Regions from separate parts of the Salicibibacter cibi genome, predicted to be linked through region 2. Evidence: riboswitches for the same ligand, from Rfam matches in the RefSeq annotation. Region 2 holds a riboswitch; the other holds the start of a gene.
What was found. Region 2 has a riboswitch for glycine ahead of HUG20_RS14715 (amino acid kinase family protein). Riboswitches for the same ligand answer to the same signal wherever they lie in the genome.
Positions count from the first base shown of each region.

Region 1 (14,692 bases), 1.5 Mb from region 2:
CAGTGCAACAAGGTAGATAAATCCGAAGAAAAATCCGGCAGTGACATCCGTTAAATAATGAACATTAATAAAATAGCGGCTCATACCGATAAGCAAAATAAGCATGGAAAAAAACAATTGTGTGAAAAAAATAGCCTTGGAAGAGTTTATTTTTTTAACAATAAAATAGGCGGATAACCCGTAACACACCATGGATATCATTGCATGACCGGATGGAAAACTATACCCTTCTGCATTTGCAGCAACCAGTATGCTTGGGCGCTCCCTTTCGACAAGTTCTTTAATAAGTAAATTAATCCAGTGACTGCTGAGCGAACCTCCAGAAAGGATGAGTGCCGGCAACCAGTCCCTAAAAAGCACCCAGAGAATGATGGCCATCACAATGTTCAACGGAACAAGAAAAGTCCCAGAGCCTAATTCCGTAACTCCCCGGAAAAACGTATATACAAAGGTATTATCTAGGTGTGCAACAAGATCTCTTGTCCACTGATCAACATAAGGAACCGTACCATTTACTATTTTCACAATCCAAATGCCTGTCAGGATGAACACAAAGAACAATAAAAAAACAATATAAATTTTTATTCGCACAATGAACGTGTCTCCTTGTCTCATGAAATGTATTAGAAAAAGAGGCGATACCAAATGTGTTGGCGCCGCCTCTTTCCTTTGACACAACCTTGCAAACAATTTTCCACTACATTTCACATCCGATATAGTCTTATCTCTTCTTTATTTTAAGCGTTGTCTCCTTTTCCGTCGTCAACCATAACTTGATGATTTTTATCCCACACGGATGAAAAAAAGACATCTTCCAGTTTTTTATACCCTTTTTCTTTCAATCGGGATCTTAGCCATTGTTCATCTCGGTGAAGGAGTTTTAAATTTTCATGTTGAATATTCCCTTCCACCACAACAGTGATGGGGAATCCCGCTTTTTCAACATTCAAATGTAAATCCTTGCGTGTAACAGGGTGGGATTCTTCCTTGAGCACAACACTAAGGTCTCCAAAAGGCTCAAGAATAGCATATTGAATGTTTTTTATGTTTAAATATCCTTTGCTTCTGAGACTTGAAAGCAACTCAATTAAGGAATAACGGGTTTTTTTTAAATTTGACTTGATGATTTTTCCATGCTTGATGAAAATCACAGGCTCTCCTACTACTAAGTAATGAAATTTTCGAAGTAGGCTTAATCTCGCCATAAAGTAGTGCAAGCTCCCCACAGTGATAACCCCAAGATTGCCTGGCCCAGGGTATTTATTTCAATGGGAGATGTAGCAATGATAACCAAAAAAAAGACAGCGACTAAGTCATGAGGAGTGATTTGTGAAAAAGCGGAATGGCCAAACATGCGAATGATGAATAGGGTTAAAAGGAATAGGACAATAATTTCAACAATGAACAATGAAGCCACCTCGAACGTAAATACGATTTCGTCTCCATCATAGCGTTTGTGCATATAACCATTTTATACAGAGGTCACTGAAACGACCTCAACGATTATTAAATGAAATCTAGTCACCAATCGCTCAAATTATTTTAGAAAACTTGGCATTTCGCCAAGGATGGCGAAAGTCAAAGGTCTTTCCTACATACGAACATTTATACTTTCTGATAGTGTAAATAAAAAGAGGGAGCCTCCGCAAGCTCCCTCACCTTCTTACATACATCTATATTTTATCATATATAGCAGTAATAATGGTTGGGATGGCAGGATTCGAACCTACGCATCATGGAGTCAAAGTCCATTGCCTTACCACTTGGCTACATCCCAGTCTACATACATTATTATAGGCAGCAAAAAAAAGTTTATACTTTTTTTGCGAAAAAAGAAGGAAAAAAATTTTTGTTGTCGAATAGTGTTATTGTGAGAGAGCCCCTTGACGATAATCAGGGAGGTGCCCGATTGACGACCACACAAGGAGAATGTACGAAACTCTTCCGCTTTGCCTACGAAAGTTACGCCACAGATATTCATTTCCATCCCTATCCCGCCTACACTATAATTTTGTTCCGGATGGAAGGCGACTTAAAGGAGATACGCCGTATTCCCCGCGCAGATGCGGATAAAATGGTGGCGCACCTGAAATTTCAATCCGGGATGGATATTGGTGAACGCCGTCTACCTCAAAATGGTTCGCTGATGCTTCAACAGATCGGGCGGTTATCCGTACGGTTATCAACCGTACCGATTGGGGAAGGGGAGCGCCTCGTCGCCCGTCTCCTTCCTGCCAATGAAGATGTTGCATTGGCGCAACTCCCGCTTTTGGAAACGACTTCCCGGGACCTACATGCGTTGGCTGAACGCGAGCATGGGTTAATTATTTTTACCGGTCCTACAGGTTCGGGAAAAACCACGACGTTGTATGCCCTCCTGCATGAAATTACCAAACAAACGAATCGCCATGTCATTTCCGTGGAAGATCCGATTGAAAAACCACGCCATAAGTTTACGCAAATGCAAGTGAATGAACAAGCGGGTCTTTATTATGCAGAGGCATTAAAAGCAGCGCTTCGCCATGACCCGGATGTATTAATGATTGGAGAGATCCGGGATGAACAAACAGCAAAGATAGCGGTGCGCGCGGCGATGACCGGTCATCTCGTGCTAACGACCCTTCACACACGCAACACGAGTGGCGCTCTCGTGCGATTATTGGAGTTTGGCGTGCCGGCGAATTATTTATATGAAAGCATAGCTGCCGTCGTTGCCCAGCGCCTTGTGCATGACGAGCGCGAACAGCGAAAGGCGATCTTCGGCTTTTTGGCGAATGAACCGTTGCAATCGTTACTCGATGATTGCGTGCAAAACATCCCGCTTTTCTATGATGACGGTTTGGAGAACCAACGCATGGAAGGGATCGCACTCGGCTATTTGCCAAAGGAAGCGGGGCGTCTCAATCATGCTTAAACGCAAAGATAAATGGAAAGCGATCAATAAAGCCCGTTTTTTCCTGAACGTAGGACGCTTGTTGCAAAGAGGGTACACGTTAAATCACGGGGCGCAATTGATGATGTACGGAGAGCGTCCGGAAGCGCGAGCGACGGTTTCCTCATGGGTTGCAACGTTGCAAGAAGGGCGGCCGTGGGCAGAGTCGTTAGATCTCTTAAATATCCCCTCAGATATTCGTGCCTACTTGTACTTTTCCGAACGCTACGGCATGCTATCCCAAGGTTTTTACTACGCGGGCCGCATGCTTCAGCAAAGAGAGCGCTTCAAAGATAAAGCGCGTAACCTCGCAAGATACCCGATTCTTCTTATCTGGATTATCGCCACGCTTTTCCTCTTTATGACGTTGTTTGTTTTCCCCCAATTCGAAGAATTATTCATGACGATGGACATGGATTACCCGGCGATCACGACGTTTGCTTTTGCCGTTTTTCGAGTCCTTCCATATGTTTTTGCAGTTCTGATCATGTTAGCGTTTCTTTTCTATGTTTATTATCAACGGAGGTTTAAAAAACTAAAAGCTTTTCAACAAATGAATAGAATCCGGCAAATTCCCGGTGTCAAGCCTTGGATCAACTTGTATATTACGTACACGGTCAGCTTGCAAATGAGCCAACTTTTAAAAGGCGGGTTGAGTGCGCATGATGCATTGCAAGTGTTTGTCAAACAGACGCAAATGCCGTTTTTGCAAGCGGAAGGAGAACGTTTACAAGCAGAATTAAACGAAGGCAAAAGCTTACACGCAGCGATTGAAAACGCGTCTTACTATCAAAAAGAATTTGCCGACGTTATCCGTCACGGACAAGCGGCAGGCCAATTGGCTGAAGATCTCGTCCAATACAGCGAGATGCTTTGGGAAGAGCTTAACGAACGCACAACAAAAACGACGGTCATGATTCAACCGATTTTGTTTCTTGCTATCGGCGGGTTTATGTTATTGCTATTCCTGTCCATATTCGTGCCGATTTTTCAGTTAATTTCATCATTGGATGGAGTGTAAAACAATGGCTACAAACGAACAGAATCTATTGCGGCGAATCCAACGCTTGGAACGAAAATGCGACAAGATGGAAGCCCGCATGATTTATTTGGAAAAATGTATCAATTGCTTGGAATATCAACAACATGACGATACCAAAAAACTGGTCACACTCGTGTACAACCGCAAAGGAGGAGGCACACGGTGAAAAAAAAGGATGACGGCTTTACGCTGATCGAGATGATGATCGTTTTGTTAATAATTTCCATATTACTGCTTGTCGCAATCCCAAACATGGTGCAAAACAGCAACGTCGCCCAAAGCAAAGGCTGTGAAGCAACCGTTGATTTGGTGCAGGCGCAAGTCGGAAGTTACATGGTAGAAACGGGCGATTATCCCAGCAGTTTAAGTGTTTTAGTCGACAACGATTATGTGGACAGCGTTACATGTCCGGATGGAAGCCGTTTGAACCTCGATGATAATGGAAATGTCAGCGCTAATGAATAACAACGAGTATGGCCACACGCTCATGGAACTCGTCGTCGTTTTGCTTATTTTCTCGATCTGCTTAGGCATACCGACACTCTCCTATGTTCAGCAAGACGAAGGGCGGGAAATGGAGGCGTTTGTTTCCGAATTTGAGCAAGATCTCCATTATGCCCAACAACAGGCGATGGGGAAAACGGTTAATGCTCGGCTCGATATCCAGAATGCCACGGGCAGTTATCAAGTTGTGGTAGATGGAGAAACCATGAAGCGTGTCCCGTTTCCGAAGCATGTTTATTTTCAAGGCGTGTCGATGTCCCCGGAAACCATTCGTTTTCGACCGAGTGGGAATACGGACGATTCCGGTGAAATCGCAATACGAAGCAGCGATCAATTTTACCGTGCGATGTTTCTCGTTGGTTCCGGGAGGTTTTACGTTGAAAAAGTTGAAAAAAATAGCTGATGGAGGATTTACGTTAATGGAGGTCATAACGGCTCTTTTGCTTTTATCCGTAGCAACGGCCGGCATCATTCCTTTAGTATCGATTTTGTATACCGAACGGGCGGAAGTGCAAGCGGAGCGCGACGCTTATCGCATCATCGAGCGAGTGGGCTACGAGCTTGAGGATCACGACATTGAAACTGTTACGGTTGCCGATACGTCTTATGTTGTTCGTAATGAAAACGGAATGACCTGTATTTATTGGCAAGGGCCGGCAGGGAGGGAAAAGGATTTATGTCTCGAGTTTCCTCTGTAAACGACCGGGGCTTTACACTTTTGGAAATGGTCATTGCTATGTTTTTGTTCTTCATTGTGATCGCGGTAGTCCCTGTCTTTTTGCAAACGGCGACTTCCCCGGGTTCAGACTTGTCGCGCAATGATCAGGAAATCCAGACCTGGTTTCAAGAAATCTCAAAAGAGACAAAATATGCGCGTGGCTATGCAGTCGAACAAAACAGGTTGATCATCACGGATATCGACGGTGTAGAACGCAGCTACAGAAGAAGCGGAAGCAGTTTGATCAGAAGCGGAAGAATCGGCGGCCATTCGGTTTTGCAAAATATCGACGGATTTCATGCCCAACTTGTATCGGACGGGGTGATGATTACCGTTGACGCGAACGAGAAGCAATATAAGAAGTGGTTGCGTCCGACCAGGGCACCCGAGGAGGAAGACATTTGGATCAAAAGGGAGCTATAATGCCGTTTGTTCTCGTTCTATGCCTTGTAATAGCCGGCATGGTCGGTCATCAGGCTGTGTTGCTCACATTCGAACGGGAAGGCTTAGAGGCCCAGCGAATGTTTATGGTCGCAAATCTGTTGTTGGAGAAAGGGGAAGAGCAATGGTGGGAAGCATATAGAGACGATCGTACGTCGGACAGTGGCTTTTGGGAGTTTGAAGAGGGTACCGTTGATTATCGCTTGTCCTCGGTAAACGGAAGCGATTATGAAGTGGTGATATTGAATGCGGAAGTCGACGGGGGCGGGAATGTGCAGCATTACTACTACGTAAAAAAAACCGATAGTGAAAATGGAAAAAAGGACGAATGAAATAAATGACGGCGCTGATCAAGGTCAGCGCTGTACGTTTATTTGCGCTATTGCCCGCGCCGTACAAAACCTTAGCCAATTTCGCATGGAAAGTGTTGCATTCATGATCCGGATAAAATAAGAAATAAACGGGCAAGCTATATACCAAAAGGAATGGAAGGAGTGCCCATCTCATGAATCCAAACCCTTATTTTAAATACCTCGTTGAATCCTTTTTACGCAGGCTTGACCGATTTGCCGCTCCAAAAGAGATGAGCCGAAAACAGCGGCGGAAGTTAAAGAAAAAAGAAAAATCGCGGTTATTCACTGTATTCGGAGCAATTCCCACTGCGATAAAAATTAGTATGCGCAAATCAAGGTGACAAATATTTGTCGTTTTGTCACGTGAAACAGGAGAAAGTAATTTACAATTGATCCATCACTCATATATAATAAGAACAGGAACATGATGAGAAGTGGAGGAGGAAAATAAGATGAGTCGCATGTACCGTGTGATGGCTTTTTGGACAGGGGTCTTCGCCGTATTATTTTTTGTGGGAGAAATGTATGAAGTGTCCCTGTTATTCTTTGCTAATACGGCGGCATTCGTAGGGCTTGGTTTTATGGGGCTTACCGAACGCACATATTTATACATATTCGGTGCTTACTTAACTTTATTTATGGTTGGCTTTTCTTACTATACGATTTTTCTCATGGAACCAACCCTTGGTCATTAAAGCATGACCATGAAAGGCGGCTTCTTTAACCGCCTTCTCCCTATAAACCATTAAGGAACGGATTGCCGTCCATTTCGGCGGAAATCGTTGTAACCGGTCCGTGGCCACAAGCAACAGTTGTATCTTCCGGGAGTTCCAAAAGTTTTTGATGGATGCTGCTGAGAAGGGTGGTTTCATCGGCGCCGGGGAGATCGGTGCGTCCGATGCCGCTTTGAAAGAGGACGTCGCCGGAGAAAACCGTGTCGGTAGGTTCGTGATAGTATGAGACACTTCCCGGTGAATGGCCCGGGGTTTCAAATATCCGAAAAGCAAAAGGGCCTACGGTTAAGCTTTGCTCGCTGTCGATTAAATGCTCGGCAGGACGCGCGGTTATACCTTCGGGACTCATGTTGACCGAAAGATTTTTCGCGGGATCTTGTAACCAGTGCGCTTCACGTTGGTGAAGGTAAACCGGGATGTTAAACGTATCGCGGATATGGTCAACGGCACCGATGTGGTCAAAATGTGCATGGGTTAAAAGAATGGCAAGGGCTTTTAGGTTTTCTTTTTTCAAGGCAGCTGCAAAGGACTCGCCGTCCCCGCCCGGATCAAAGATAACCGCTTCCCTTTCTTCGTTGTAAAGGACAAAGGCGTTGGTTTGTACAGGGCCCAACGGGGCTTGCTTCCAATTCATCATGAAAATCAACTCCTTCTTAAATCTATAAACCATTGTACATGAAAAAATGAAAGAAACGAAACATAAGCAAAGCGTATGTATGGACATCATTGATACGAAAAGGAGAGAATGGATATGGCAGTGGGATCAATCGTTACGGCAGTGGCTGTTCTTTCGGTTTTTGCTTTTTTCCGTGAGTTAAAACGAAGAAACTTTATCGGGGTCGGATTTTCGGCACTCAGCATTCTTGTCTTTGGTTTTTTTGGTTTAATGACTTTGCTTGTAAGTGGAGCACCGGAAATGTAGAGGAACACTCGTCGCAATGACGGGTGTTCTTTTCTAAAGATTGGAGAGTTAGAAGTTAGAGGCTGGACAGAGAGGGTTTTTCTCACTTCTAACTTCCAAACTCTCATCTAGTGTTGAGTGGTTGAATTACTCGGTCACCCAGTATCGGGCAAGGTCCGTGTCAATCGACCGCAAGCAGCCGCCCATCGATCTATTTTCGGCGATCACCCAGATTTCAGAACGATAGAAGCCTGTGCAAAGAAGGGCAACCCAAATCAACCCGTGCCTCAGTGGCCTTTGCAGGTGCGACCTTTTATTTCAGCCATGCTGTACTAGTATGTATCCTTTCGCAAATAAAAGATGCCACCGTTAATAAAGGTTAGCTCGATCGCCGGTTGATATTGTTGATGGATCGCTTCTTTTTCCAAGCTATATGCATCATCGTTTTCCTTATCGGACGTTTCATAAAAGCGATCGAGCAAGGCTAAATCGTCTTCCATTCGATTGGTGGCTTCATTAGCCCAAGCGTGTTTTTGGTTGCGAATATCATTGAGAAGGTATTTTTTGATTCTTTGTACGGCGCTCATCGGTTGAATCAAATGGGCCATTGTAAACGTATAATCGGGGATCGCAGAAACGAGCGGGAGTGGCGCCAGTCGTTTCATGAAAAGATCAATGGTTTCCCCGCTAATTAATTGAATGCCAAAGCTGCGGATGATATCGCGTCTGCGGTGGCAAGTGTAGGAAATGCGCACGTTTAACCCGAGCCAAGGGTATAGGGGCGTCTGGTTTTTTTCATGATGATTTTCGTAAAGCCGTGTGACTGCGCCCTTTTCAGCAGCGGAAGAAAAAATTTGATGAAGACGGGGAGAGCCGAAATGCACTTTTTCTGCAGAAGGTGTATCAGCCCTTATATCCGTAGACAAGTTCAATTTCAATGGTTTCGGTTCCCCGCCGGTTTTTTCTAAATAATGCCAGTAAAATGGGCGGTTCATGAGCTCGAGATCGAGCATTTTATTGAGTTGAACTTCCAGTTTGGACGGTGTGTTTTGTAACAGCCCTGCTCCTCCGGCGTGAAAAAAACGGCGAAGGTAGTTATGAACTTCTGCCTGTTCCATGTTGATCTCCCTCCTGATTCATGAGCTCGGTTAAATGATGAAATTTGAGCCGTGCCTCGCCTTCTGTGCCGGAATCCAGAGCATCCTCTACGTATCTTTCCAATTCCTGTCCGGAATAGCGTTCCAAAATGTCGTCCAAACGCCCGATGACGCCTTCGAACATATTGATTTTTTCATAAAGGAGGTTGAGGATGCGTGCTTCTACTGTATTTTCAATTGCGTAATTCGTAATGTGTACATCATGTTCTTGGCCGAGGCGGTGAATCCTTCCAATGCGTTGTTCCACGCGCATCGGATTCCAGGGAAGGTCATAATTAATCATATGGTGGCAAAATTGTAAGTTTAACCCTTCGCCGCCGGCTTCAGTGGCAATCATGACCGGGACGTGATCACGAAAGAGCATGCGCATCCAGTCTTTTTTGCTGCGTTTAAATCCGCCTCTAAACGGGACCGATTTTATTTTATGTTGGGCAAGAAACCACTGCAGGTAGAGTTGGGTTGCCCGGTATTCCGTGAAAATAATCGTTTTTTCCGAAGAAGCCCGGAGTTGTTTCAACATTTGCTCCGCTTTTGCATTTGTTTGGATTTCATGCATGGCGTGAACAACGGGAGTAGCTTGTGCTTCGTTTAACATCCCGTTTTTCATCATGTTTGAAATTGTCACCCCCAAGGCTTCTTTGCTGGAACATGCTTCCCTTTGTAACGTCGTTAATGAAAAACCGTGGAGGTCTTGCACTGTTTGTTTTAAATCGCACACGGCATCATACATGGCGCGTTCTTCTTTCGACATTTCCACGTTTACATTTTCAACATGCCGATGAGTCCAGGACACGTTCGTATTGTCGCGGCGGTTGCGGACCATCACGTTTTGCACGAGTTTCTGAATGTCTTCGGTTGCTTCTGTATCGTTTTTGTACTTGGCTTTAAAGCTTTTTTCATCGCCAAGATGTCCGGGTTTCAAAATCGAAACGAGGTGAAACAGTTCTTCGATCCGGTTTTGCACAGGGGTGGCGGTACATAGTAAACAAAAGCGTTTTTTCAGCGCTTTGATGAATGCATAGTTTTTCGTGTTGGCATTTTTTAACTTATGTGCTTCATCAATAATGATCATGTCATAAGGTTGCTCGAGTACGATTTCCCGATGGGGGGAATGTTTGGCGGTGTCCATCGAAGCGACGACGACATCGCACCGATCCCATACATACGTTTTCTTTTGGGAGACGGCAGGAATGTAAAATTTTTCATTAAGCTCTTGCGTCCATTGATTCACCAGGGACGCCGGGGATAGAATAAGCGCCTTTTTGACGAGGCCTCGTATCATGTATTCCTTTAAAACAAGACCGGCCTCTATCGTCTTCCCAAGCCCTACTTCGTCAGCGAGGATGGCTTTCCCGTTCATATCTTCAACGACACGCCTTGCTGTCTCAAATTGATGATCATACAAGGAAAGTTCCGGCAAATGCGTGGGAGCGACGAGTCCGTCGAAGGATGGGACCGCTTTGTGCGTTTGTGCTTCATAAGCAAGTTGATACATTTCCCATGAAGACCATGGGCCTTCATGATGCAATGCTTGTTTAAATTGGTCCTCCCAGTCGGCGGAGAAATGGATATCTATGTACATAATTACCCCTTTTTCCCTTTATTTTTATTTTAAAGTATAAAAAAGATTGGCAATGGATAAATGACGTGCTACACTAAATGCAACAGGCTTTCCTAACTATGTTAGTGTGTGAATGTGGAGCGTTTTTATACATTGGAATAAGCGAATGATGACAGAGGGAGAGACCGTTCTTCCCAGAACGGCGCCGAAGGAGCAAACCGGAATGGTGAATCTCTCAGGCACATGTACTTCTGTTTGACGCGACTCTGGAGAGCGCCCTCGCGGCCACCAACGAGGACAATTTTTGCCAAATGCGGCGAAAAAGAAACTTTCTGGTAGACCGACAGAGCTTTTCAACGATAAACGTTGGAGAGTTCTGTCTTTTTTTATCTGCATGGTGCAACGAAGGCTTTCGTCATAAAAGCTTTGTGAAGACCAAGTTTTCTAATAAATATAAAAAGGGGAGATTGACTTGACAGAAAAGCGGCGCACCATTCTTTATGATAGGCATGTGGCGTTGGGGGCGAAGATGGTTCCGTTCGGAGGCTTTGAAATGCCTGTCCAATACGATTCCATCAAAGCGGAACACCGTGCGGTGCGGGAGGCGGTTGGCCTTTTTGATGTTTCCCATATGGGGGAGGCATTGATTGCAGGGGAATCTGCATTTAACACCGTACAAACAATCTTGACGAACGATGCTTCCAAATTGGAAGTGGGCAAAGCTCAGTATTCATTGATGTGCAATGAAAATGGCGGAATAGTGGACGATTTTCTCGTCTATCAAATGGGACCCGAAAAATACATGGTCATCCCCAATGCCGCCAATCGCGAGACAGATATCGCTTGGCTCAAGCAACACGCGCAAGCGGGTACGACGGTGACGGATGTTTCCGATGATTACGCGTTGCTTGCGCTGCAAGGCCCGAAAGCGGTTGAGGTATTGCAATCATTAACAGATGAAGACGTGGGGGCGATCGGTACGTTTCGCTTTCAGACGGACGTAGCTGTTGACGGCCGAAGTGCAATCGTGTCCCGTAGCGGTTACACCGGGGAAGACGGGTATGAAATCTACTGCGGGACGAAAGATGCCGGCGCTATTTGGGACGCGTTGCTTACCGCCGGTGAAAGCGTTGGCATTAAACCTTGCGGGTTAGGTGCCAGGGATACGCTTCGTTTTGAGGCTCGCTTGCCGTTGTACGGCCAAGAACTTACGGAGACGATCAGCCCTTTGGAAGCAAAGCTCGGCTTTGCGGTGAAAGTAAACAAAGACGCTGATTTTATAGGGAAGAAAGCGCTGGCAGCAGAAAAAGAACATGGACCGGCTCGTAAGATTGTTGGCATTGAGATGATAGACAAAGGGATTCCGCGCACGAATTATCCCATTTTTGATGACAACGATAATGAAATCGGACATGTTACTTCCGGGACGCAGTCACCGACGCTCGGAAAAAATCTCGGTCTTGCGATCGTGAAAACGGAGTATGCTTCCAACGATACCGAAATTATCGTAGATGTCCGAAAACGCAAACGAAGAGCCAAAGTGGTACTGACGCCGTTTTATTCCCGATGATAAGTGTTGGGATGCAGATGGATAAAAGATAACTGGAGGGATTCAAGATGGAAAAAACCCATCGCTATCTACCGATGACAAAAAATGATCGCCGGGAAATGTTGGAGACGGTGGGAGCGAGTGACGTTCCCGAATTATTTTCCGATATACCGGACAACGTCCGTTCCCGGTCGGAATTGAACATACGACAGGCTTTGTCGGAGCGAGCACTTGTCGAGCATTTCCAATCGTTGGCTTCTAAAAATGAAGCGGTGAAAGATTACCCTTCCTTTCTCGGTGCCGGCGTATATGACCATCATATCCCGTCGACGGTGGACGCGGTCATTTCACGATCCGAATTTTACACGGCATATACGCCGTATCAACCTGAAATTTCGCAAGGAGAATTGCAAGCGATTTTTGAGTTTCAAAGCATGATTGCAACCCTCACCGGCATGGAAATTGCGAATTCATCGATGTACGATGGCCACACCGCCCTTGCCGAAGGAGCATTGATGGCCGCCACCCAGAAGAGAATGAAAAAGCAGACGATATTGATCTCCGAAACCGTGCATCCGGAAGCAAGAGACGTGGTGCAAACGTTTGTGAACGGTCCGAGGCTTACCTTGAATACGATCCCAAGCAATGCAGGAAAAACAGATGTCCAATCGTTAAAAGATATGCTTCATGATGATGTTGCCGGTGTTGTTGTGCAGTATCCGAACTTTTACGGAACGATCGAAGATTTGAAAGCACTTCGTGAAGCGGCAGATGCCGTGGATGCGTTGCTGATCGTAAAAAGCAACCCGCTTGCGCTCGGTGTCCTCGCTCCACCCGGTGAATTTGGAGCGGATATCGTCGTAGGCGACACCCAACCGTTTGGCATTATGGGGCAGTACGGCGGTCCGCACTGCGGTTATTTTGCCACGAAAAAAGCTTTTATGAGAAAGGTGCCGGGCCGACTTGTCGGTGAATCGGTCGATGAAGAAGGGCAACGCGGATATGTGTTAACGCTCCAAGCACGCGAGCAGCATATTCGACGGGACAAAGCCACCTCTAATATATGTTCCAACCAAGCATTAAACGCACTCGCTTCGTCGGTAGCCTTGGCTGCATTCGGGAAACATGGCATTAAAGACATGGCTGTGCAAAATATGCAAAAGGCCCATTACGCAAAAACGTCTTTGCAGGCCGCCGGCTTTAGCCTCGTGTATGACGGTCCGCATTTTAACGAATTTGTCATCGACGTTGGTTCTTCGGTAAAAGACGTAAATCAAGCGTTATTTTCCAAGGGAATGATCGGCGGATTGGACTTGGGTCGCTTTAATGGGGAACAAGATCATCACATGCTCGTTTGCGTGACGGAACTGCGCACGAAAGCGGAAATCGATCAGTTTGTGGAAGCGTTAAAAGAAACGGCAACCCAATAAGACGGAAAGGAAGTGACATCCCTTATGAAAAGGAAAGGACAAGCGCTCATCTTTGAATTAAGCAGAGAAGGCCGCAGCGGAGCATCGTTGCCTGAAAATGACGTTCCGGAGGTCGATGTGGAAGCGTTATTACCGGATGATTATGTGCGAAAAACGGAACCTGAACTTCCGGAAGTGTCGGAGCTACAGCTGATGCGCCATTACACGGCACTGTCAAAACGAAATTTCGGTGTGGATTCCGGCTTTTATCCACTCGGTTCCTGCACGATGAAATATAATCCGAAAATCAATGAAGTGATCGCCCGGATGCCGGGCCTTGCCCACCTTCATCCTTATCAGCCGGAATCGCACGTGCAAGGGGCACTGCAATTAATGCACGAGTTGCAGGAGTCGCTCGCTGCGATCACCGGCATGAAAGAAGTTACGTTACAATCGGCAGCCGGTGCCCACGGGGAATGGACCGGGCTCATGATGATTCGCTCCTTCCATGAAGCGAACGGAGATTTTAACCGTACGAAAGTGATCGTCCCGGACTCTGCGCACGGTACGAATCCGGCTTCGGCAAGTGTGGCTGGCTTTGACCCGGTGACGGTTAAGACGGATGAACGAGGACTCGTTGATATGGACCATTTGCGGGAAGTGACCGGTGAGGATACAGCAGCATTAATGCTTACGAATCCGAATACGCTCGGACTCTTTGAAGAAGACATTGCGGAAATGGCTGAAATCGTTCACGGCGCGGGCGGCAAGTTATATTACGACGGTGCCAATTCCAACGCGATTTTAGGAAAAGCAACGGCAGGAGACATGGGCTTTGACGTCGTTCACATGAATTTGCATAAAACGTTTACCGGCCCGCATGGCGGTGGCGGCCCGGGAAGCGGCCCCGTCGGCGTGAAAACGGAACTTGTTCCATATTTGCCCCGGCCATTGCTTGTGAAAGAAGACGGGCAGTATAAATGGGATTATGACCGTCCGAAGTCTATTGGGCGCATTAAACCGTTCTATGGCAATTACGGCATTAATGTCCGTGCCTATGCGTATATCCGTTCCATGGGGCCGGACGGCCTGCGCCAAGTATCTGAAGACGCCGTTTTAAATGCCAACTATTTAAGAAAACGGCTGGAACCTTATTACGATATTCCTTACCCGCAATATTGCAAGCATGAGTTTGTTTTATCGGCAAAACGGCAAAAGAAACTGGGTGTGCGCGCGCTTGATATCGCCAAGCGTTTGCTCGATTACGGGATGCATCCACCAACGATCTATTTTCCGCTCAATGTGGAAGAGTGTATGATGATCGAACCTACCGAAACGGAAGCGAAAGAAACGCTCGATGAGTTTGCGGACGCAATGATCGCGATTGCCAA
Region 1 covers NZ_CP054706.1:1,460,744-1,475,435, forward strand. Annotated here, with positions in the region: gene HUG20_RS07460 (phosphatase PAP2 family protein) at 1-591, opposite strand, end outside; gene HUG20_RS07465 (DUF421 domain-containing protein) at 738-1,205, opposite strand; tRNA gene HUG20_RS07470 (tRNA-Gln) at 1,703-1,777, opposite strand; gene comGA (competence type IV pilus ATPase ComGA) at 1,910-2,914, shown strand; gene comGB (competence type IV pilus assembly protein ComGB) at 2,907-3,953, shown strand; gene HUG20_RS07485 (hypothetical protein) at 3,958-4,140, shown strand; gene comGC (competence type IV pilus major pilin ComGC) at 4,137-4,439, shown strand; gene comGD (competence type IV pilus minor pilin ComGD) at 4,420-4,881, shown strand; gene HUG20_RS07500 (type II secretion system protein) at 4,856-5,176, shown strand; gene HUG20_RS07505 (prepilin-type N-terminal cleavage/methylation domain-containing protein) at 5,155-5,619, shown strand; gene HUG20_RS07510 (hypothetical protein) at 5,598-5,969, shown strand; gene HUG20_RS19960 (YqzE family protein) at 6,143-6,331, shown strand; gene HUG20_RS07520 (DUF2626 family protein) at 6,443-6,685, shown strand; gene HUG20_RS07525 (MBL fold metallo-hydrolase) at 6,726-7,358, opposite strand; gene HUG20_RS07530 (DUF2759 family protein) at 7,476-7,646, shown strand; gene HUG20_RS07535 (YqhG family protein) at 7,958-8,743, opposite strand; gene HUG20_RS07540 (DEAD/DEAH box helicase) at 8,721-10,364, opposite strand; glycine riboswitch at 10,510-10,604, shown strand; gene gcvT (glycine cleavage system aminomethyltransferase GcvT) at 10,816-11,913, shown strand; gene gcvPA (aminomethyl-transferring glycine dehydrogenase subunit GcvPA) at 11,961-13,322, shown strand; gene gcvPB (aminomethyl-transferring glycine dehydrogenase subunit GcvPB) at 13,347-14,692, shown strand, end outside.
Region 1: another riboswitch for glycine. It lies ahead of gcvT (glycine cleavage system aminomethyltransferase GcvT); the one in region 2 lies ahead of HUG20_RS14715 (amino acid kinase family protein).

Region 2 (14,692 bases):
AAAACATTCATGACATAAATACGAAAAGGTGTATTTTATGAAACCACTCCTCTCATTTAGGCTCATTAATTTTAGTGAATTTTTTCTGAGATGGTCATGCAAGTGCCAAAAAAAGCCGTAGATGAAGACGTGGCATCTTCATCTACGGCTCCAAAAACCTCCGATAAACAAAGGGTTAGTAACCGCTGTCATTTTAGGGTCTGATCGTGCACCGATTGATCGGTCTCACCTTCAGAGTATTGATAAAAATAGTAAAGCGAGATAACAGATTTGTCAATATGTTGTAAATATTATTTCAAGTAAATAGTGGAAGTTTTGAACACTAAGAAACCAGTGAATCACCTCAAGTAGGTGATTTCCTGCTTGGAATGAATGATTTTCGTTATGGGTAAATGCGGGTTTCGATCAAATATGCAAAAAAAGCCGACGCAAATAAGCCATGCCTATGGCTTCAGAGACGATGTTCGTCGAAGGTGTCCGCGATTAGCGAAAGAAGAGGGTAGGCACACGACGGGAGTAACGCACCGCGATAAGTCAAAGAGGTCAATCGCAAAACAACGGCACATCACGAAGCCTGCGATGACTGTAATGGTCAATCGGATGTTTTCCCTGTTTTTTTCATCAACAACATCTTCCAATGGATGAGATTCTCCTTTTTTCCGATATCAATTCAACTTGGGCATGGCCTTGCTCCAAAACCGGTAGTCAAATTCACCAATGGCTTGCTTCAGTCCCCTCGATCTTGAACCGGTACTTATACAGGTCCCTGATAGAGCCCTTGTCCCCGTAGTCGCAAACTCCTGATCAATCAGTATGAGAATTCTTCCGTTCTGATGAGGCTTCGCCCCAGCCAAAAATGGTATTCCCCATCTTGGAGGTTCATGAGCAATGGCAAGCAGAACCATTTCTGTACGCTTCCCATGAGAACGCCGGGGGGGCACCAAATCAATGACCGAAAATGTACGCGGCTTTGGGGGAGTTCTCGGACATTCTGATGGAGTTTCTTAACACTGGGCATGTATGACGGGCTTCCTTGCACTGTTTCCTCGCCTACAAGGACGATTCACCCATTGAGGTAACGGATGTTACAAAATTAGAAAAAAGTATTGACGATTTTTAAAAGGCAGTATATTATAAGAATAAGCGGAGTCCATACATTTTTTCACATAATCAAAGTTTTTTACGCTGTATTATCGGGGTGACTTTTACTAAAACAATTGGAGGGGTAATATGGAGGCAGTTTCTGATTCGCTGAGGAGCACTCTTAAGAAAGATATTTCACAACTTTATAACAAAGTCAATCAAGAGATGTATGGTTTAGGAGTAAAAAAGCAAAAGATTGAGTTCCTTAATAATGCCGTTGTGATATTCAGTGAACATAAACGCGCCCCAGACTTGGAAGCTCTCCAGCATCAGTATAAAGAATTAACGATCGCAGCCGATGCAGCGCTTATTTCCGAATTTAAAAAAAGACTGAAAAGGGATATTCAATATCACCTGAGTAAAGATGTCCACACCGTATTAAAGGATTTCGATCCTGAGACTGAATTTGCTTGTACGGTCATCTATTTTAAAGAAGATCGATTATAGTAATTTTCCATATGTGAATCAGGCGGCTAAGTTGAGATGGGGATGTTAGGCGATTGATTCGTCATAGTTTTCTCATAACATTTAACACGGGTGCTTATTCTCTGTTTAATCGGAGAGCTGAGAAACCGTAGGTGTAGAGTGGTATATACATATACCCTCTTTCATCTACGGTTTTTCATTGTAGACTTTAAAATTTTTAACTTTTGTAAAGTATAAGTAAAACTATGGTTTTCGCTATTAAGCATCTGGCGTAATCCAAGTTTTTCTAATAAATATTATTATCACAGAAAGGGAGTCTTTTATGAATTTAATCGTGAAAAATGCTAATATTCCGCAGGGGGACAGACAAGTATTGACGAATATTTTAGTCGATCAAGGAACAATTGTCGGCTTTGCCGATTCCATTAACGGTTTGCAAGCCGATAAGGTTGTTGATGTAAAACAAAAGTTGGTCGTTCCGGGATGTATTGACCCTCACACTCATTTTATGGAGCCGGGATTTAGTCATCGTGATACGTTTGATGCCGCCGGACGCTCAGCAGCAAAGGGTGGGCTAACTTCTCACATTGATATGCCTTGTACAACAAAACCGTCTGTACGTAGTCGCGAACAATTTCATGAAAAATTAAATGCCATTAAGGATAAGGCAGTGATTGACTTTGCCTTCTGGGGCGGCATGACGGGTGAAGATGTTCGAGAAGGATTACTTCACAACATTCAACCCCAAGTCGATGAGGGCGTTGTTGCGTTTAAAGTCTATATGACACCTTCTGTACCGACGTTTCCGCCGGTATCTGATGCAGAAATGCTCGAAATATTCCGTCATGTTGCGCCGACAGACTTACCTATCGGTGTTCACGCCGAAAACCTTGATATTTGTACATTTTATTCCAGTAAGTTGGAAAATGAAGGCCGTGAAGATCCGGTTGCCTGGTCAGAAGCAAGAGGAGTTATAGCTGAAAAAACGGCTATAGAACTGATTCTCAGTTTCGCTGAAGAAACGGACGCCCGTGTTCATGTTGTTCACATGACGTCCAAAAAAGGTGTCGAACTCGTTCGTGAAGCAAAGAAACGCGGCGTTAAAGTCACAGCAGAGACGTGTCCTCAATACTTGGTGTTGAACGCAGAGGAAGCCATGAACAAATGGGGAACATTTGCCAAAATTGCACCGCCTTTACGTGGCAAAGAAGACAATGAAGCTTTCTGGCAGGGACTTGCAGATGGCACGGTCGATTTCGTCGGAACCGATCATGCACCCTATAACATTGAAACTGAAAAGAAGGGTTCAACCATTTGGACCAGTTTCCCTGGTATGCCTGGCGTCGAACAAATGGTACCTATTCTAGTGAGTAAAGGTTTGAACAAAGGGCGCTTATCATTGTCAAGATTTGTAGAAGTGACCAGCCGAAACGCCGCCATACATTACGGAATTTATCCGAAAAAAGGTGCGATGGAGCTTGGTAGTGATGCGGATTTCACTGTGATCGATCTCGATCGTGAGTACACCATAGACAAGGACAATGTGCTCACGGATGCCAAATACACCCCATTCCATGGGATGGAACTAAAAGGCATCCCTGTGCAAACAATTGTCCGGGGTAAAACTGTGTATGATGCAGATGATGGCGGTATTGTAAGCGAACCAGGCTATGGACAATATGTTGAACGTCAAAGCATTCAACGTCTTGATCGCGAATTGAAATATGAAACGGAAAATACGTTGGGGAGACCGGTAAAGGTACAAGAAAAAGAAAAACAATTTGCGGGAGGTATTTAAAATGGACGTAAAAGGAAACAAACATGCCATCATTGTCATCGATATGTTGAACGATTTTATTAAGGAAGGGGGCGCTCTTAGAGTAGAGAATAATGAAAAAATCGTTCCAAAAATAAGAGAAACAATTGATTTTAGCCATGACAATGACATTCAGGTCGTATTCATTCAAGAAACCCATCGAAAAAACGATGCCGATTTTAAAGTAAGGCCCGTTCACGCAATTAAGGGGACATGGGGATCAGAATTTATACCCGAATTACAACCGGATGAGGACAAAGGGGATTATATTGTCCAGAAACGGCGCCATAGTGCGTTTGCATATACCGATTTGGATCTTTTCCTTCGTGAAGAAGGTATTGACACTGTCGTGCTAACAGGAAATTGGACGAACGTTTGCGTAAGAAGCACTGCCTCCGATGCTTTATATCATACGTATAACGTCGTATGTTTATCGGATGCGACATCTTCGAAAACCGATAAAATGCATGAAGCAGGTTTGGTGGATATTGGGATTTTTGGCCAGGTAATGACAACAGAGGAGTACAAAACAGCAGTGAAACAGAAATTCTCCCAGAAACAGAGAAATTAAAAAATGAGAATCATTGTGGGGGTTACCGGAGCAAGTGGATCTTTGTATGCATATACATTGATCCGCACCCTTCATCAGTTAGGCATAGAGACACACGTTATTGCAACTAAAACGGGAGAAAAGGTGTTGCAATACGAATGCGGTGTCAACATCAACGACATGAAACAATTTGCTGAGGTTCATGATGACAGTAATTTATTTGCGCCGGTTGCCAGTGGTTCTTTTAAAACGGACGGAATGGTCATTGTACCCTGTTCCATGAATACATTGGGAGCGATTGCAAATGGGATAGGCGATACATTGGTTACCCGAGCGGCCAATGTTGCGATGAAAGAAAAACGAAACCTCATTATTGTACCGAGAGAGGCGCCTTTTCATTTGATTCATTTGCAAAACATGACAAAATTAGCCGAAGCAAATGTATCAATCATGCCGGCATCTCCGGGATTTTATCACCAACCGAAAGAAATTTGGGAACTGATTAACTTTATCGTGTCACGTATTTTGGATGCACTTAATATAGATCACAAACTTATCGAAAGATGGGGGGAGAAACAATGAACCCCGTATCAATGAGAAATTTGATCGAGCGTTTAGAAAACAAAAATCTCCTCTATTGCATAAAAAAAGAAGTTGATCCTAAATTTGAGCTTGGAGCTGTCGTCAAAACAAAAGATGGAAAGGAACCATTCCTGTTTGATAGCATTAAAGGTTATGACTCTTCGATGATTGCCGGACTTGGTGGCGATCGTGAGTTAATGGCTGACAGTATAGGTGTTTCATCATCTGAATTGGTTCCATCATTGGTTGAAAGCATTGTTCATCCCATTAAAACGAATACCGTATCTTCTAATGCAGCGCCTGTCCATGAAAATGTTGTTTATCCCCCGTTTAAACTGGACGAGTATTTTCCCATTCCGACTTTTCACGCAGAAGATTGCGGTCCTTATTATGTATCCGGTGTATTAGTTGTGAAAGAACCAAATGGGGAAAAAAGATACACATCGATCCGAAGAATGGGTTTTATCGGTGACAACAGGACAAACATTGCAATTACGTCACCTGAACTACAACGTCAATATTCAATGTTTGAACAAAACAATGAACCGTTGGAAGTCGCCGTCATGTTTGGCGTTGTCCCGGCTGTCGTACTCGCATCTCAAGTCAGTACACATTTATTTCATTCGGATAAGTTAAACGTAGCCAGTGCATTACTCGGCCAATCATTGGATGTCGTTCAGTGTCGTACCGTGGATTTGGAAGTTTTGGCAGAAGCTGAAATTGTGCTTGAGGGGAGAATGTTACCTTATGAACGGGATTCAGAGGGTACGTTTGCGGAATTAGGAGGGTATTATGGAGGCGATATGCCACAACCGATTGTGGAAATGTCTGCACTAACTTATAGAAAAAATGCGATTTCGCAAACGATTTTTCCGGCCAGCGCAGAAGAGAAACTGCCAATGTGTCTGGTTCGTGAAATGACCCTTTTTAGGACTATCCGACAAGTGGTTGATGTGAAATCGGTTCACGTGACAATGGCTGCAGCCGCTCGCCTACATGCCGTTGTTCAAATTGAGAAAAAGACGGACGGGGACGGCAAACAAGCGGCAATGGCAGCATTTGCAAGTGATAAGGACTTAAAGCACGTGGTTGTTGTGGATGATGATGTTGACCTATATAATCCCGAAGATGTCGAATGGGCAATCGCGACAAGAGTCCAAGCCGACATGGATATTACGATCATGCCCGGGGGTAATGGTTCTCCCCTTGAAGCCTCCCACAATCTAAGGGGGTCACGGCAAAAATGGGTATTGACGCTACAGTTCCTTTGGACCAAAAAAAGGAATTTAGACGAGTATCTATACCGGTAACGGTTGATTTAAATGATTATTTGTAAACGAGTGAGGGGTGAGCCTAGTGAGTGCAATTGGGTTAGTTGAAACAAGGGGGTTGACGTCGGCAGTCGAAGCGCTGGATTCAATGGCGAAAGCCGCTAATATCAGCTGTCTTGACTTAAAAAGAGTTGGGTCAGGATTAATCACAGTGATTATTGAGGGGGATGTCGCTGATGTTAATTCTGCAGTTGAAATTGGCAAGCTATCACCGGACCGTGTCGGTGGAGACTTAATATCCAGTAATGTCATCCCCCGGCCACATACGGAACTTGAAAAATTACTATAGGGAGGTAGTGGCAGGGCGATGTCGGATTTTATGAAAGAGGTCGTTGGGCAAATCCTTAGTCCGGAACGTGTGAAGAGCTCCAATGACGGAGGAGAGAATGCAATGTTTCAACAAAAGAAGGAAAGCTCTTCTGTTGATGCCATTCAACGACCAAATTATCAATTACAAAACAAAAATAAACGATTGTCAACAACGTCAAACGAACGGTCATCTTCAGTTTCCAAAAAAACACACGAACCCAACGTAACGGTTATCCCAAACAACAACACGAGTAACGTATTATCCAAGTTACAAACGATGTCGCTTACAAACGGTGAAAGGGTTAATGTTTACAATCAGGGTTCTAACGGTTTAGGGCACGCCAAAATGATAGGGGAATCTAAAGCGGGAGGTGCCGCCTGGTTTTTTTCGAAGCCATCTGAAAGCTTGAAGACATTCTTTTATCGTGATCCACAAGGTTCGAGCGTAGGAAGCGTTAACTTTCCCAACTGCTATCCGAGTCAATTAGTGTATGTAAACAATGTGATCAGAGACAATCAAACGATCAAGTTTTATATGGAATGGGATAAAGACAATAATGGCGAGTTTTTACTGGAGTTATTTTATGAAGATGAACACTGGCTAAAAAGCGTCATGAACCAATTGTTCCAAAAATTAAACCGAAATACGATGAAACGTTATGACGTATTTAACATTGACTATCCGAGCACATGGCTTTCCAAGCAACTAGGCATCATCGATACGGTCGAGGGGCTATGTTTTATTGAAGGGCTTCCTTATTACAGTAACGTTGCGCTATTGGATTATTTATTGAAGGCAGTTCCAAATACAACAATTAACTATTCGATTGAAAACGAATATTTACTCGTTGCAGGAAATCAAGCTGACGTTAAAGAAGCCGAAGCCGTATTCAGAAAAAATGGGGGTCAATTTATAGGATGATTCGTTAAGCTATACTTGTAAAGGAGGTGGACTTAATGATCGCACTCGGTTTAATTGAGTCGATCGGCTATACAACAGCAGTATCTGCAGCTGACGCGGCAGTGAAAGCAGCTAATGTTGAGATTCTTGGCAGCGAGACGGTTATTGGTGTTAACGGTGCTGTCGGTGTCACCATTCATTTAAGCGGAGATGTTGCAGCGGTTACCTCAGCGGTTGAAGCCGGCACGAGCGCCGGTGAAAGCGTCGGAGAGATTGTTTCATCACATGTCATCCCGCGCACGCATTCAAATGTTAAAGACGAATTACTTGATAAGTTCATGAACAAAGCAACTGGACAATCGAAGGACGGACCAAAAAAATCGCAAGAAAATGTGCCGATTAGTCAAGGCACGGAAAAGAAAGAAAAGTCTGCGAGTGCAAAAGCAAAGGAAAATCAGGGCGATAACGCAAATGACAAAAATGGTAAATCAAATAAAGCTTAAATCAAGGAGGTCATCATAATGGGTGAAGCCTTAGGATTGGTCGAAACAAAAGGTCTTGTCGGTGCGATAGAAGCAGCAGATGCGATGGTAAAGGCAGCCAATGTAGAAATATGCGGATACGACAAAATCGGTTTTGGTCTCGTAACTGTCATGGTGAGAGGTGACGTTGGCGCTGTAAAGGCAGCGACTGATGCCGGAGCAAATGCTGCGGGACGAGTTGGTGAACTGATTTCGGTCCATGTCATTCCACGCCCTCACAGTGAAATTGAACGCGCTCTACTCTCCAAAGGTGAATAAACATGAAACAAAAAAGGCAAAGTGCTGTTGTTACCTACACTTTGCAGGCACTTTTACAAAAAAACAAAACAGAGCCAGAACTGCAGAAACATCCGCAAATCCTGGCTCTTCTTTCTCATCATATGATCGGAATGGAACGAGGGTTAGCTGCATTAAAGCTATTAAAAGCAAGTGGAACGACTATCTATATAAGTATGGAAGACTCTGTGTTAAAACAATACAGTAGAGAGGATATCCATGCATTAACAGGCATTGATGCATTCGTTCCGTATTATGGATTAGATGCCTTAAAGGAACGGTTTTCATCTTTTTTTATACCAGTTTTATCATTTTCGCTTATATCGGATATACTGGCTTTTAACGAAAGCCGTGCATTCGCCCATATTATTTTATGGAGTTTGTTGAAAGGAAAAACAGTCACTGCCTTAGATATTGGTTCAAACCCTTATCATTCTATGTGGGCTCAAAACGGATTAAATCACGGGACGCCTTTTTTAAAAAATGAAATGAACAATCAAATGCATAAACTCCAGAGTTACGGGATTCAATTATTTTCAGATGAACAAGATGTTAATCAATTTTTCCATTCTAGATCTAGACGCAAGACGATTATAAGCGCAGAAATCATTAAACAAATGATATTACAATCAGACGATAAGGTTTTTATCGATTCAAGTACGGTCATTACCCCGCTTGCCAGAGATTTAGCCTATGAAAATAACATTCAAATTCGTGAAGAATGAAAGGACACCTAATATGGAAATCGGTATTGTAGTTGGCACTGTAACGGCGACAAGAAAGGACGAAAGCCTTGTCGGTGCAAAAATGTTGGTTACACAGCCGGTGGGGATTGACGATCAACCAAGTCAATCGCAACCCATTATTACAGTCGATACGGTGGGTGCAGGGGTTGGGGAAAAAGTGATCTTCGTTAGAGGAAGTATGGCATCAAGAGCGTTTGATAACAATCATGCGCCTGTTGATGCAGCCATTGTCGGCATTATTGATATTTTGGAATGTGATTATGGGAGGGGTTGAACCAAATGGAAGCGGAAAATTTCAAGGAAGCGATTCAGCGTCGTAAATTGATTGATGTCCTCTTGGATCAACATTTATTCGCTGATCTTGTTCTTCAGGGCGGCTACATTATTAATACGGTCACAAGAGAAATTTATCAGGCAGATGTCGCTATTAAGGATGAATATATATTACTTGTCGGTGATGTGAAAGATTTGATCGGAGCATCGACAACGATTGAAGATGTAAGCGGAAAGTTCATTAGCCCCGGGTTTATAGATTCACATATGCATTTTGAAAGTTCGATGTTAACGTGCACGGAATTTTCAAGGCTATCGATCCCGACGGGGACGACGACATTGGTCGGCGATCCGCATGAAATTGGAAACGTCCTTGGCGTTCATGGAATGCAGGAAATGATTAAAGAAGCGAAAACATTGCCGAACCAGATCTATTTCACTGTCCCGGCTGCTGTTCCTGATGCTCCCGGGTTAGAGACGGCGGGCGAAGAAGTCACTGCTAAACATATGAACGATTTATTGAATGATGAAAATGTACAAGGTATCGGTGAAATTCAAAGTTTTAGCAATATCAATCCTGTCTATCAAAATGCCCCCGAGCTCATCGATGATTTAGTAGCAGCGGTTTCCTATGCCAACAGCATTGGGAAAACGGTGGAAGGCAACGCCCCGGGACTGTTGGGTAAAGAATTGGCTGCACATATTATTAGTGGGGGCACTCATATTTCTTGCCATGAAACGACAACAAAAGAAGAAACCGTTGAAAAACTTCGCTATGGCGTGAGTGTATTTATGCGTGAAGGTTCTTCCCAACGTAATATGGCAGAATGTGTTCGTGCCATCAAAGAAGAAGGGCTTGATTCAAGGCGAGCGATCGTCGTTTCCGACGATATGGCTGCTGATGATCTTTTAGCGGATGGCCATATGAACGACATTATTAAACGGACAATCGCCGAAGGGATTGATCCCGTTGAAGCCATTCAAATGGCTACCATCAATCCGGCCACGCATTTTGGTTTTAAGGATGTAGGTGTATTGGCCCCGGGGAAACGTGCCAATGTTGTTGTTATCGATAACTTGAATGAAATGACCATTGATAAAGTTTATTTAAATGGAAATGCGGCAGCCGATAAAGGTGAATTAACGATAGACCTTCCTTCGTATACGTATCCGGAAAGCACGAAAACGTCAGTAAAAAGGAAAAGGGTAAAAACTGAAGACCTACACATCACTACGAATCGAAATAGCAATAAAGCCAGAGTTAGATCGATCGTTGCCATTCCCGACCAAAACTTAACAGGTGCGGAAGAATTTAATTTAAATGTTTCCGGCGGAGTCGTCGAGCCTTGCCTCCAACAGGATGTTCTCCCTCTCCTCGTTGTCGAACGCCATGGAAGGAGTAATCGAATCGGAAAAACGTTTTTGCATGGTTTCCAATTGCAAAGCGGTGCGATTGCCGAAAGTGTTGCACATGACACGCACAATATTATCGTCACCGGAACGAACTATGATGATATGGCGACAGCCGTCAACCGGGTCATAGCGATGAATGGCGGAATTGCGATGATAAACGAGGGAAGAGTGATCGGTGACTTGCCGCTAAAAGTTGGAGGACTAATCAGCGATGAACTAAGCGGCAAAGAAGTGAGTGATAGAGTAGATGAAATGTCACGCTTGGCTAAAGAAGAACTCGGGTGTGGCATACATGTGCCATTTATGCACCTATCTTTCTGGTCGCTCGTAACAAGCCCTGAGTGGAAGATTACCGACATGGGTTTAATTGATGTCAATCAATTTGAAGTGCTACCTACTGTCGTAGAATGAGGAGGATCGATTTATGAGTAATGTTAAATTAGTCGACTTGTCGCAAGAGATTTATAATGGCATGCCCGTCTTTCCCCTTCACCAAAAAACATTTATATTTCAAAACAAGACGCATGAAGAATCTAAAAAGGAAGTCGGCTTTGAATTTGCCACTTATAATCTCTTGATTAATGAACACGGTCCGACACACACTGATGCAATTTACGAGTTTGACCCGAACGGAAAGAAACTCGATGAAATGCCACTCGAATATTTTTATGGCCCTGCCATTTGCCTGGATGTGTCACATGTTTCCCCTGATGATTATATTACGGCGGGTGACCTTGAAAGGGCATTGCAAAGATCAGGACAAGTGCTGGAAAAAAGGGATATCGTCCTTCTGTATACCGGTCATTATGAACGGGCATATGGAACGGATGAATGGCTTACACGCTACACGGGGCTGAATATAGAGGCCGGAAGATGGCTTGGAGAAAAAGGTGTCGTTAACATTGGCGTCGACGCGCCGGCACCTGATAATCCTAAAGACTCGAAGTTTTCTGGGCATCTGATGTGTCGTGAGTATGAAATGTCTAATACGGAAAACTTATGTAATTTAGACAAAATTGTAGGGAAACGCTTTTTATATTTTGGGTTGCCATTAAAGATTCGCGGAGGGACGGGGTCACCGATACGGGCAGTTGCCGTCTTTTTGGAATAAGGATAGGGAGGTCAGATATATGGTTTATGGCACAGGGGTTCGAGAAGAAATTTTCATTCCTCCTTATGAAGGTAGGAGTGCAGAACTAAAGGCCGGAGATGAATTAATTATCATTGATGTCGAAGGTAAGCAGGTGGGGGATTTTGTTTGTTTTAATAAACATGACATCGATGAGTATGTTTCTCCCGTTCATATGCGTGCTTCATTAAGCAGCATTCGTCTCAAGCACGGGGATGGATTATACAGTAATAAACGACGACCGCTCATGGAACTCGTCAAGGAAACGGTCGGGAAACATGATTTTTTCTTCCCCGCCTGTGATTATTACAGGTATAAAGTCGATTTTGATGACGACGAGCATCCGAATTGCCACGACAATTTGAAAAAGGCCCTTGAAACCCATGGGATACATCCGGCAATCATACCTGATCCTATCAATTGGTTTATGAACAACGTGCTTGATGAATGGGGAGATTATGACATTCAAGAACCGCTGTCGAAGCCCGGGGATTATGTGTGGCTAAGGGCGAAGGAAGATGTTGTCATTGCATGTTCTACGTGCTCGCAAGATATGGAGGCCGTTAACGGCTGGCAAGTCACACCGTTAAAAATGCAAGCGATAGGGGGGAGTATGTGAACGCGGAACAATTTTTGAAAAGGTTGCTAAGGGTCAATTCCTCTAATCCGCCGGGTAATGAATCATACGTTTCAGAACTTCTTGTAGAGCGCTGTGAGAAAAGCGGATTACCTTATCAAATAACAGAGTTAGGGGAGAACCGAAGTAACTTTAGCATTCGGCTTAAAGGAAGAGATCGTCGTGAGCTCTTCTTTTGCGGTCATATGGATACGGTTTTACCCGGGGAACAAAAATGGGATTACCCACCATTTGAAGCAGAGCAAACGGGGAATAAACTATATGGCAGAGGGGCTTCAGACATGAAAAGCGGCCTTGCTGCCATGTTTTTAGCCGTGGAGTCACTATATTTACAAAACGAAGAACCGCCTCACGATATTGTATTTCTTGCGACAGCGGGGGAGGAAGTGGATAGCTGCGGGGCGAGAACGTACTTGGATGACCATGATCTGTCGAACACTGCAGCAATGGTCATCGGTGAACCGACACGAGAGAAAGTCGTCGTCGGTCATAAAGGTGCATTATGGGTTGAAATTATCACGTTCGGGAAAACGGCACATGGTGCGATGCCGCATCGAGGGATTAATGCCATTGAACGGATAAGAGACGTCATGGCCATCCTTGATGAATGCCGACTGGATTGGAAAATTACCGGTGCCCCCCTTGGGGAAAGCAGTTTATCGATTAATAAAATTGAAGGCGGCATGCAAACAAATGTTATTCCGGATCAATGTCATATATATGTCGACATTCGAACGATCCCGCCTCAGTCCCACGATAATATTTTTATGGAATTAAAAAGGAAATTAACCGATTTGTTTAAAAAAGAAAACGATGACTCAACTTTTAAAATGGAGACGTTACTAAACAGGCCTGGCATCTTGACTGAATCGTCAAGTCAAATCATTCAGACCGCAAAAGATATTAAGGCTACTGACGACGATGTTTACGGTGTTTCATACTATACGGATGCAGCCGTTTTGAATCCGGAAAGTAAGATCCCTACACTTATTTATGGCCCCGGAGACGAGCAGTTGGCCCATCAACCGAATGAATATGTGAATATTGATGCTTACTTGCGGTCGATTGAGTATTATAAAAGGTTGGCTCTTACATTTGAAGCATAGGAATTTGGGCAATGTCATAGAAACGTGTGTAAATATAAAATTTAAATAATTGTCAAATAACCATTGCCTTATAACCTCTTGTTTGTTAAACTAATATCAAATATTGATATTTGCGAATGAAAATTGTGGGAGAGATCGACATAAGTGTTGACACCGAAGGGGCAACATTCACATAAATACCTTGTGAATGAATCTCTCAGGTAAAATGACTGCAATGGGACGCATCTCTGGAGAGCGCATAAGCCACCAAAGGGGTAAACTCCGTCACGGGGAGTTGAACTCTCAGGTAAAAGGACAGAGAAAAGGTGTATACACCTTTTCTCTGTCCTTTTTTATGATCTGTCCGAAAGGTTTACGATATGCATTATTAACATGAATCAGGATGGATTTCGATGAGTTTAAAGAGCAAGTCTCCAACCGTTGGAATATGAAGAAAGATGCCAATCGATGGTGGGGGAATACCCGTCATTTGCAAAAGTGCATATGCCGATGTGGGGATCGAGGCTGTTATTGCTAAAGACCGCAACGGATGTAAGTTGGCTGAAGAGATTGAAGCGGATGTACTCATGGTTTTAACGGATATTGACTATGTTTATGTAAACTACGGGAAAACAGTTGAGAAAGCTTTGAAAAATCTTTCTGTTGATAAATTGGAAAAATCGAAGAAGGTCACTTTAGTAAAGGGAGCATGGTCCCAAAAGTTGAGTCTGCACTGTCTTTCGCCAAAACCGGTGGCACCTCCATCATCTGCGCTTTGGATAAGGCAGAGGAAGCCCTGCAGGGGAAAACCGGCACAATCATTACTGCTACTGAAAAAGGCGTCACTGTTGGCTAAATACAGAGAAAAAGTGACTGTACAGTTGTCTCTGTTCTTCGATATTATGCGTTGAAGGGAAAGGATGTGATCAAATGGGGAAAAAAGAAGCGCATGTTCGCAAACCGGATTGGCTAAAAATAAAATTAAATACAAATGAATCCTATAAAGGCCTTAAGAAGATGATGCGCGAAAAGAAATTACATACGGTCTGTGAAGAAGCGCGCTGTCCAAATATTCATGAATGCTGGGCAGTAAGAAAAACGGCCACATTTATGATCCTCGGGGATGTATGCACGCGCGGGTGCCGATTTTGTGCGGTGAAAACCGGACTTCCCAATGAACTTGATTGGGGCGAGCCGGAACGAGTTGCCGAGTCCGTGGAACAAATGGGCTTGAAACACGTCGTTATTACGGCTGTTGCCCGTGATGACCTTAAAGACGGAGGTTCACGGGTGTACGCAGAAACAGTTCGCGCCGTCCGTCGCCGCAATCCGCTTACGACGATTGAAGTATTGCCTTCGGATATGATGGGGTTGCACGACAATTTACAAACGCTCATGGAGGCTCGCCCGAATATATTGAACCACAATATTGAAACGGTCCGGCGCTTAACGAAGAAAGTTCGTGCACGCGCGACGTATGATCGTTCTTTGGAATTTCTTCGCTATTCCAAGGAATTGCATCCCGATATTCCG
Region 2 covers NZ_CP054706.1:2,960,044-2,974,735, reverse strand. Annotated here, with positions in the region: gene HUG20_RS14790 (Na-translocating system protein MpsC family protein) at 1,231-1,590, shown strand; gene HUG20_RS14785 (dihydroorotase) at 1,892-3,367, shown strand; gene HUG20_RS14780 (cysteine hydrolase family protein) at 3,369-3,956, shown strand; gene HUG20_RS14775 (UbiX family flavin prenyltransferase) at 3,960-4,517, shown strand; gene HUG20_RS14770 (UbiD family decarboxylase) at 4,514-5,827, shown strand; gene HUG20_RS14765 (BMC domain-containing protein) at 5,874-6,137, shown strand; gene HUG20_RS14760 (hypothetical protein) at 6,156-7,079, shown strand; gene HUG20_RS19600 (BMC domain-containing protein) at 7,115-7,561, shown strand; gene HUG20_RS14750 (BMC domain-containing protein) at 7,580-7,858, shown strand; gene HUG20_RS14745 (hypothetical protein) at 7,861-8,601, shown strand; gene HUG20_RS14740 (EutN/CcmL family microcompartment protein) at 8,615-8,896, shown strand; gene HUG20_RS14735 (adenine deaminase) at 8,902-10,719, shown strand; gene HUG20_RS14730 (cyclase family protein) at 10,733-11,419, shown strand; gene HUG20_RS14725 (DUF1989 domain-containing protein) at 11,439-12,056, shown strand; gene HUG20_RS14720 (M20 family metallopeptidase) at 12,053-13,180, shown strand; glycine riboswitch at 13,297-13,402, shown strand; glycine riboswitch at 13,405-13,481, shown strand; gene HUG20_RS14715 (amino acid kinase family protein) at 13,618-14,070, shown strand; gene lipA (lipoyl synthase) at 14,090-14,692, shown strand, end outside.